Regions from separate parts of the Micromonospora sp. NPDC005206 genome, predicted to be linked through region 1. Evidence: predicted binding sites of a transcription regulator. Region 1 holds the regulator's gene; each other region holds the start of a gene.
The links. The regulator HrcA, encoded in region 1, represses chaperone genes, less so after heat shock. The targets are predictions, from matches to a motif close to GGTTNGCACNCTCNNNNNGAGNGTGCNAACC.
Positions count from the first base shown of each region.

Region 2: groL (chaperonin GroEL) is a predicted target of HrcA. The motif match lies at 1,923-1,953, and genes of this name have one in related genera.
Region 3: groES (co-chaperone GroES) is a predicted target of HrcA. The motif match lies at 2,263-2,293, and genes of this name have one in related genera.

Region 1 is NZ_JBEXHU010000011.1:225,428-228,698, forward strand. Features, by position in the region: gene dnaJ (molecular chaperone DnaJ) at 1-857, opposite strand, end outside; gene hrcA (heat-inducible transcriptional repressor HrcA) at 931-1,953, opposite strand; gene ABZU69_RS18755 (DUF4870 domain-containing protein) at 2,152-2,772, shown strand; gene hemW (radical SAM family heme chaperone HemW) at 2,875-3,271, opposite strand, start outside.
Region 2 is NZ_JBEXHU010000004.1:278,142-281,412, reverse strand. Features, by position in the region: gene ABZU69_RS07445 (hypothetical protein) at 1-48, shown strand, start outside; gene groL (chaperonin GroEL) at 105-1,727, opposite strand; gene ABZU69_RS07435 (hypothetical protein) at 2,001-2,993, opposite strand; gene ABZU69_RS07430 (cold-shock protein) at 3,245-3,271, opposite strand, start outside.
Region 3 is NZ_JBEXHU010000008.1:109,264-112,534, forward strand. Features, by position in the region: gene groL (chaperonin GroEL) at 109-1,743, opposite strand; gene groES (co-chaperone GroES) at 1,814-2,128, opposite strand; partial or broken gene ABZU69_RS13925 (helix-turn-helix transcriptional regulator) at 2,466-2,615, shown strand; partial or broken gene ABZU69_RS13930 (DUF397 domain-containing protein) at 2,631-2,798, shown strand; gene ABZU69_RS13935 (methyltransferase domain-containing protein) at 2,842-3,271, shown strand, end outside.

The DNA of each region.
Region 1 (3,271 bases):
GTGCCCAGCGCCGCCGCCGTCATCGGGACGGTGACCCGGCAGTGCAGGTCGTCGCCCTTGCGGGAGTACACGTCGTGCGGCCGCTCGTGAATCTCCACGTAGAGGTCACCGGCGGTGCCGCCACCCGGGCCCACCTCGCCCTGCTGGGCCAGCCGGATCCGCATGCCGTCCTCGACGCCGGCGGGGATCTTCACGGTCAGCGAACGGCGGGTGCGCACCCGGCCGTCGCCTGCGCAGGTGGGGCAGGGGTGCGGGATGGTGGTGCCGTAGCCCTGGCAGACGGTGCACGGCCGGGCGGAGACCACCTGGCCGAGGAAGGTGCGCTGCACCGACTGCACCTCGCCCCGGCCGCCGCACGCCTCGCAGGTGGCCAGGTGGGTGCCGGCGGCCGTGCCGGCGCCGGAACAGGTGGTGCAGAGCACCGCGGTGTCGACGGTGATCGGCGCCTCGACCCCGAACGCCGTCTCGTGCAGGTCCAGCTCCAGCCGCAGGATCGCGTCGGCGCCCGGCCGGGTCCGCGGGCGCGGGCCGCGCGCGCCACCCGCCGCGCCGCCGAAGAACGCGTCCATGATGTCCTGGAACCCGACGAACGGGCCGGCGCCGCCCGGACCACCCGGGCCGCCGGCGCCGCCGCCACCCGGGGCGAGCGGATCGCCACCGAGGTCGACGATCTGCCGCTTCCGGTCGTCCGAGAGCACCTCGTACGCGGCGTTGATGTCCTTGAACTTCTCCTGAGCCTCCGGGTCCGGATTGACGTCCGGGTGGAACTGGCGCGCCAGCTTGCGGTAGGCGCGCTTGATCTCGTCATCGGAGGCTTCCCGGCTCACACCGAGAATGCCGTAGTAGTCCCTGGCCACTGCGTTCCGTGTCCTCATGTTCGTCTCGCGTTGCGCCGGTCGGCGGCCGCAGCCGGCCGTCGGCCCTGACTGGTCAGTTCTGGGCCAGCAACTCGCCCACGTAGCGTGCCACGGCGCGCACCGTGGCGATGGTGCCGGGGTAGTCCATCCGGGTGGGCCCCAGCACCCCCAGGCCACCCACGATGGTGGCGCCCGGGCCGTACCCGGTGCTGACCACCGAGGCGGCACGCAGGTTGTCGAACTCGTTCTCGTCGCCGATCAGCACCCGGGTCGTGCTCGGCTCGGTCTCGCCGATGAGCTTGAGCAACACGACCTCCTCCTCCAGCGCCTCGAGGATCGGCCGCAGCGAGCCCTGGAAGTCGAGCAGCCCGCCCCGGGTGAGGTTGGCGGTGCCGGCCAGCGCGATGCGCTCCTCGTGCCGCTCGACCAGCGTCTCCAGCAGCACGGTGGAGAGCGTGGTCATCGCCGGGCGCAGCTCGGACGGCGCCTCTTCGACCAGCGCCTGCACCAGCGGCGGCGTGTCGGACAGTCGGGCGCCGGCGAGCTTCTCGTTGACCAGTCGGCGCAGGTCGGTGACGTCGTCGGGATGCACCGGCCCGGGCAGCTCCACCAGCCGCTGCTCCACCCGCCCGGTGTCGGCGATCATGACGAGCATCAGCCGGGTGGTGGAGATCGGCACCAGCTCCAGATGGCGCACCGAGGAGCGGGCCAGGCTCGGGTACTGCACCACGGCCACCTGCCGGGTCAATTGGGCGAGCAGCCGTACGGTGCGGTGCACGACGTCGTCGAGGTCGACCGCGCCGACCAGGAAGCGCTCGATGGCCCGGCGCTCGGCCGGGCTGAGCGGCTTTACCCGGGACAGCCGGTCCACGAAGAGCCGGTAGCCGCGGTCGGTGGGCACCCGGCCGGCACTGGTGTGCGGCTGCCGGATGTAGCCCTCCTCCTCCAGCACGGCCATGTCGTTGCGGACCGTGGCCGGGGAGACACCGAGCTGGTGCCGCTCGACCAGCGCCTTGCTGCCGACCGGCTCCTGCGTGGAGACGTAGTCCTCGACGATGGCGCGGAGCACGGCGAGCTTGCGGTCGTCCAGACCCATCCTCCGCACCTCCTGTCGCACGTCGGCCGCCGGCACGGCGGGGCCGGCGGGCCGTACTGGCACTCGACTGTAACGAGTGCCAGTCTACGTCGGCGTGCCCCCCAGCGCGATGATCAAGGCCGCCGCTGTCCGTTCAGACAGGCTGGCCCGGCGGTGTCGCTCTGGTGGGCGTTGCCACGGGCCCCTACCGTGACATCCATGACTGAACCACCTCGCCCTCCCGGTGCGGGAGACCCCGGCGATCAGCCGCCGGAGCCGACCTACCCGCCGGCCGCTCCCGGCCCGGCCTCCTCGGCCGAGCCACCCACCGCACCACTGTCCGGGGCACCCGGCCCGGGCGGCTATCCCCCGGCCGGTGGCTATCCGCCGCCCACCGGTGACCAACCGCCGTCGGGCGGCTACCCTCCGCCACCCGGGGGCTATCCCCCTGGCGGCTATCCGACCGGCGGCGCCTACGGCGGCCCCGGCGGCGGCTACGCCAGCAACGAGGACAAGACCTGGGCACTGGTCGCGCACTTCGGCGGCGCCGCCGGCGCGCTGATCAGCTTCGGCCCGCTGGGCTTCGTCGCCCCGCTCATCGCCTATCTGGCCCGCGGTCAGCAGTCGCCGGCCGTCCGGGCGCAAGCCCTGGCCGCGCTGAACTTCCAGATCCTCTGGTCGATCATCGCGTTCGTGCTGCTCTTCGTGAGCTGGTGCCTGCTCTTCCTGCCCAGCATCGCGGTGGTGGTGATCCAGATCCTGTTCGGGATCATCGCCGGGATGAAGGCCAACGAGGGCCAGCTCTACCGCTACCCGATGTCGGCCAGTTTCATCAAGTGACCCGGGTCGGCCGCTCCCCCGGCCGACCCGGTGCACCGCCGTCGGTCGACCGGCGGGCCGACTGCCGACGGCCGTCGGGCCGACCGGCGGCGGCACGCCGGCTCAGGGCAGCAGGTCGCGCACCACGGCGTCGGCGAGCAGTCGGCCGCGCAGGGTGAGCACCGCCCGGCCGGCCGCGTACTCCGGTGCGGCCAGCAGTCCGTTGGCCAGCGCCCGTTCGGCGCCGGCCCGGCCGGTGGCGTCGAGCACCGCCAGCGGCAGCCCGGTGGCGAGCCGCAGCCGGAGCATGACGTCCTCCATGTGCGCCTCGTCGCCGGTGAGCACCTCCCGGGCGAGGCCGGGTGACGCGCCGGCGGCCAGCCGCTCAGCGTACGCCGACGGGTGCTTGACGTTCCACCAGCGCACCCCGCCGACGTGGCTGTGCGCCCCGGGGCCCAGCCCCCACCAGTCGGCGCCGGTCCAGTAGAGCAGGTTGTGCCGGCACCGGGCCTCGTCGGTG
Region 2 (3,271 bases), on a different contig from region 1:
TACGACCGGGCGCAGAAGCGGCGCAACCAGCGCCCGCTACCCACCTGACGACGAACGGGGCGGACCGCGTCAGCGGCCCGCCCCGTTCGGTGTCGGATCTGGACTCAGAAGTCCATGTCCCCGCCACCCGGGCCAGCCGGGGCAGCCGGGGTCTTCTCCGGCTTGTCCGCGACGACGGCCTCGGTGGTGAGGAAGAGCGCCGCGATGGAAGCGGCGTTCTGCAGCGCCGACCGGGTCACCTTGGCCGGGTCGATGATGCCCGCGGCCAGCAGGTCCACGTACTCGCCGTTGGCGGCGTTGAGGCCGTGACCCGCTTCGATGTTACGGACCTTCTCCACCACAACGCCGCCCTCGAGGCCGGCGTTGACGGCGATCTGCCGCAGCGGGGCGTCCAGCGCGACCTTGACGATGTTGGCACCGGTCGCCTCGTCGCCGACCAGGTCCAGCTTGTCGAAGGCGGTCTTGCCGGCCTGCACCAGCGCGACGCCACCACCCGGGACGATGCCCTCCTCGACGGCGGCCTTCGCGTTGCGAACGGCGTCCTCGATGCGGTGCTTGCGCTCCTTGAGCTCGACCTCGGTGGCCGCGCCGACCTTGATCACCGCAACGCCACCGGCCAGCTTGGCCAGCCGCTCCTGCAGCTTCTCACGGTCGTAGTCGGAGTCGCTCTTGTCGATCTCGGCCCGGATCTGGTTGACCCGACCCTGGATCTGGTCGGCGTCGCCGGCACCGTCGACGATGGTGGTCTCGTCCTTGGTCACCACGACCTTGCGGGCGCGGCCCAGCATGTCGAGGCCGACGGCGTCCAGCTTGAGGCCGACCTCCTCGCTGATGACCTGGCCACCGGTGAGGATGGCGATGTCGGCGAGCATGGCCTTGCGGCGGTCACCGAAGCCCGGAGCCTTGACGGCGACGGACTTGAAGGTGCCCCGGACCTTGTTGACGACCAGGGTGGCCAGGGCCTCGCCCTCGATGTCCTCGGAGATGATCAGCAGCGGCTTGCCCGACTGCATGACCTTCTCGAGGATCGGGAGCAGGTCCTTGACCGACGAGATCTTGCTGTTGACGATCAGGAGGTAGGGGTCGTCGAAGACGGCCTCCATGCGCTCCGGGTCGGTCATGAAGTAGGCCGAGATGTAGCCCTTGTCGAAGCGCATACCCTCGGTGAGCTCCAGCTCCAGCCCGAAGGTGTTGCTCTCCTCGACGGTGATGACGCCTTCCTTGCCGACCTTGTCCATCGCCTCGGCGATGATCTCGCCGACGGTGCTGTCGCCAGCGGAGATGGAGGCGGTGGAAGCGATCTGCTCCTTGGTCTCGACGTCCTTGGCGAGCTTGGACAGCTCCTCCGAGACGCTCGCGACCGCAGCCTCGATGCCCCGCTTCAGGGCCATCGGGTTGGCGCCGGCGGCCACGTTGCGCAGGCCCTCGCGAACCAGGGCCTGGGCCAGGACGGTCGCCGTCGTCGTGCCGTCACCGGCAACGTCGTCGGTCTTCTTGGCGACCTCCTTGACCAGCTCAGCGCCGATCTTCTCGTACGGGTCCTCGAGCTCGATCTCCTTGGCGATGCTCACACCATCGTTGGTGATGGTGGGGGCACCCCACTTCTTCTCGAGCACGACGTTGCGGCCCTTGGGGCCGAGGGTCACCTTTACGGCGTCGGCGAGCTGGTTCATGCCCCGCTCGAGGCCGCGGCGCGCCTCTTCGTCGAACGCGATCATCTTGGCCATACGGCGTTGTCCTCCTGGACACTCACGGGCCACCCGAGATGTGTGCCCCGGGTGGGCCGCCTGGTGTACGCACCTTGGGACGTCGCCACCTGGCGACGACGACGTCCTTCGGCCGGGCCGGATAGCCCGCGACGACCGGCCATGTGTCACCCCGGCGTCTCCGCGCCGGCGCGACCCTGGCCCCACCGTCCCGACCATTGGCACTCACGGTATGCGAGTGCCAATGACTTGTTTAGCACTCTCCCCTGCCGAGTGCAAGCACGAACGCCTCGGTCAACGGAGTTCCGCGGCTAGTCCGGCGCCGTTCACCGGCCCCTCATGGGCCCGCTGCTCGGCGTAAGTCACCAGCAGCCCCACCAGTTGCGCGAGATGGACGGGGAGGGCCAGCACCGCGCCGACGGCGATCACCAGCACCACGCCGATCGCGGAACCCGGGGTGGCGAGTGGGTCGGCCCCGAACGGGGCGCTGCCGACCCCCTCCAGCACGCCGGCGACCACAGTGCCGACGATCAGCGCCGCCGCCACCAGCGCCACCCGACCCAGCAGCAGCCCCAGCCGGTCGTGGAACATCCGGAACGACCGGCCGATCGGGTTCTCCCGCTCGAAGAGATAGACCGGCCCGGCCATGCTGAGCGCGAAGGCGAGATAGATGCCGGGGAGGACGCAGAAGCAGACGCCCAGGCCGACGATCACGCCGATCAGCAGCGTCCAGCCCCAGAGCCCGAGCGCGCGGCGCAGGCCGTAGCGCAGCGCCTCCCCCAGGCTGACCGGCTCACCGACCGCCTGACGGGTGATCACCCAGGTGCCGGCCGCCCAGCCCACGGCCTGCACCAACCCGATCAGCAGGCTGCCGCCGATGAGCACCAGGAACATGGTCGCCAGGTCGGTGAAGAAGGTGTCCGGCAGGGAGGTCGACTCCTCGACGGCGGTCGTCTCCCACTTCGCGGTCGGGTCCAGCCCGAGCGAGAGCACCGACAGCACCGCCGCCGGCAGCACCTGCGTGAGCAGCAGGATGGGCAGCAGCAGTCGCCAGCCACGCCGGACCGCGCCGACGCACCGGTCGAACCAGGCGCCCAGCCCGGCCCCCGGTGGGGTGACCAGCCGGTCCGCCGGATCGAGGCCCGGCGGATACCACCCGGAGGCCGGGGGTCCCGGGTACCAGGGCTGCCCGCCGTACGGCCCGGCGCCGACCGGGTAGCCGCCGGTGGGCGGGAACACCCAACCCTGCGGAGGCGCGCCCGGTGGCGGCCCCCAGGCGGGCGGCACGCTCGGATCCCAGCCGGGAGGGGCACCCGGCGGCGGGCCCCAGGGGGATGGCGCGGTCGGGTCACCAGCGGGAGGACTTGACGCGGCCGGGTGCGGGCCGGACGGGTCGGGCTGACCCGGGGGTGGGGAGGCCGGGGGCGGCTGGTCGGACATGAACCCTCCTCAGCAACGGCTGGAATGGTTCACGATCTTCCAGGGTCCGGCCGCGTGACGCAGCCCCGGCCCTCCGGGACGAGCCGGCGTCGGCCCACTCAGGCGATGACGCGCACCCGCTCCGC
Region 3 (3,271 bases), on a different contig from region 1:
ATCAACTCGGCGGGTCGCCAACCATGTCAGGGTGCGGTAATGATTTGGAGACGGACCGGGGCACACCGCCGTACGACGGTGTGCCCCGGAACGGGTGTCGCTACCGGATCAGAAACCCGGGCCGTGCTGGTGGCCGTGGCCGTGCCCGCCGGCGGCGGCCGGCTCGGCCTGCTCCGGCTTCTCGACCACGAGGCTCTCCGTGGTGAGCAGCAGACCGGCGATCGAGGCGGCGTTGGTGACCGCGTTGCGGGTCACCTTCACCGGGTCGATGATGCCGGCCTTGACCAGGTCGACGTACTCGCCCTTGGCCGCGTCGAGGCCGTTGCCCCACTTCATGTCGGCGACCTTCTGGGTCACGACGTAGCCGTCGTGACCGGCGTTCTGCGCGATCCAGCGCAGCGGCTCGACCAGCGACTTGCGCACGATCGAGACGCCGACCTTCTCGTCACCGGTGAAGCCCAGGTCGTCGTCGAGCACCGGGAGGATCTGCACCAGGGCGGCGCCGCCGCCGGGCACGGTGCCCTCCTCGACCGCGGCCTTGGTCGCCGCGATGGCGTCCTCGATGCGGTGCTTGCGCTCCTTCATCTCGACCTCGGTCGCCGCGCCCACCTTGATCACGGCGATGCCGCCGGAGAGCTTCGCCAGCCGCTCGGCCAGCTTCTCCCGGTCCCAGTCGGAGTCGGAGGCCTCGATCTCCTTGCGGATCTGGGCCACCCGGTCGGCGACGTCGGCCTTCTGGCCGCCGCCGTCGACGATCGTGGTGTTCTCCTTGTCGACCACGACGCGCCGGGCGGTGCCGAGCACCTCCAGGCCGACCTGGTCGAGCTTGTAGCCCAGCTCCGGGGCGACCAGCTCGGCGCCGGTGGAGATCGCGATGTCCTGGAGCATCGCCTTGCGCCGGTCGCCGAAGCCCGGGGCCTTCACGGCGCAGACCTTGAGGGTCTTGCGCAGCGAGTTGACCACCAGGGTGGAGAGCGCCTGGCCGTCCACGTCCTCGGCGATGATCAGCAGGGGCTTGCTGTTCTGCAGGACCTTCTCCAGCAGCGGCAGCAGCTCCTCGATCGCCGAGATCTTCTGGGTGGTGACCAGGATGTACGCGTCCTCAAGGACGGACTCCTGACCCTCCAGGTCGGTGACGAAGTTCGGCGAGATGAAGCCCTTGTCGAACTGGAGACCCTCGGTCACGTCCAGTTCGGTGGTGAGCATCGAGCCCTCCTCGACGGTGATGACACCGTCGCGGCCGACCCGCTCCATCGCCTCGGCGATCAGCTCGCCGATGGTGGAGTCCTGCGCGGAGATCGTCGCCACGTTCGCGATCGACTCCTTGCCGGTGACCTCCGCGGCCCGACCGAGCAGCGCCTCAGAGATCTTGGTGGCCGCCGCGTCGATGCCCCGCTTGAGCCCGGCCGGGTTGGTCCCGGCGGTCACGTTGCGCAGGCCCTCGCGAACCATGGCCTGGGCCAGCACGGTCGCGGTGGTGGTCCCGTCGCCGGCGACGTCGTTGGTCTTGGTCGCCACCTCCTTGACCAGCTGCGCGCCGAGGTTCTCGTAGGGGTTGGTGAGCTCGATCTCCTTGGCGATGGTCACACCATCGTTGGTGATCGTCGGCGCACCGAATTTCTTGTCCAGGACGACGTTGCGCCCGCGCGGGCCGAGGGTGACCTTGACCGCGTCCGCGAGGGCGTTGACACCGTGCTCCAGCAGGTGCCGGGCGTCGTCCGAGAAGCTCAGGATCTTCGCCATGAATGTCCCTTCGAAGCGCCACTGCCCCGGCCCGGCGAGCCGGACCGGGGCAATGGCACTGATCGGTTGCTTACTTCTCGATGACCGCGAGGACGTCGCGGGCGGAGAGCACCAGGTACTCCTCGCCGGCGTACTTGACCTCGGTGCCGCCGTACTTCGAGTAGAGAACGGTGTCGCCGACCTTGACGTCGAGCGGCACACGGTTGCCGTTGTCGTCGATCCGGCCCGGGCCGACAGCGAGGACAGTGCCCTCCTGCGGCTTCTCCTTGGCGGTGTCGGGGATCACGATGCCCGACGCCGTGGTGGTCTCAGCCTCGTTCGCCTGGACCACGATCCGGTCCTCGAGCGGCTTGATCGCAACCTTGGTCGCGGTAGTCACGGGCATACCCTCCTGGGGTATTGGTTTCGTTGCTGGCCGGCGGGGCCGACCAGCGTCAATCTGCCACATGCCACCGGGCGGGGCCGTCGTCGCGGGTGCCGGTCCGCCTGGCGTTTCGCACCCGGGTCGTGAAACCCGGAAGCTGGCACCCTCAGGGTGAGAGTGCTAATCGCAGGTTATTCCGTGGCTAGCACTCCGTCAAGGAGAGTGCCAACGCACCGTTCGCCGTGTCGCCACAGATCCGCCCAGTCGTTACCGCAACACGCCGGGAACACCTCGCCACAGAGTGGCCATCTCCCTACCGTCGGTTGCCTCCACCAGAAGCCGCGGAAAGGGGAGCCGAGTGTCCCGGATACCGACACTGACGTTCCTGCACGAACAGCTACGCCGCGCACGCCAGGCGCGCGGGCTCAGCCAGGAGGAGCTGGGCAAACTGATCAACTATTCATCGTCGTACGTGAGTGCGGTCGAGACCGGGCAGAGCCCGGTCAAGCCGGACTACGTCACCTGGCGCAAGTCCTCCCGCAGCAACAGCAACGGCGGCGCCTGTGTCGAGGTCGCCGACAACCTGCCCGGCGTGGTCGCCGTGCGCGACAGCAAGGACCCGGCCGGGCCGGCGCTCACCTTCCCCCCGGCGAGCTGGCGGGCCTTCGTCGCCGCCACGCCCACCGACTGACACCACTGTCCGGCCAGTCCGGTCGGCCCGGGACAATGCTCGGGTGGATCTCGACCAGTTGGCGGCGCTGCGTACCCCCGAGGGGTCGGCCGCGCTCGCGGCGGCGGCCGGGCTGGCCGGCGGTGACCCGCTGGTCGCGGCGTCGGCCCTGCGCGCGACCGGTGTGCCGCCGGCACTGGCCTCGGCGGCACTGACCCAGGCCGAGCTGCGCCATCGGGCGGTCGGCAAGTTCGGCCCGGCCGCCGCCGGGATGTTCCTCACCCGCGCCGGGCTGGAGCAGGCCACCCGCCGGGTGGTCGCCGACCGCCGGGCCGCCCGGCTGCGCGCGGCCGGCGTGCGTACCCTGGCCGACCTCGGCTGCGGGCTCGGTGCCGACGCGCTCGCCGCGGCCCGCGCCGGCATCCGGGTGTACGGGGTGGAGGCCGATCCGGTGACCGCCGCGATGGCCGCCGCCAACGCCGCGGCGCACGGGC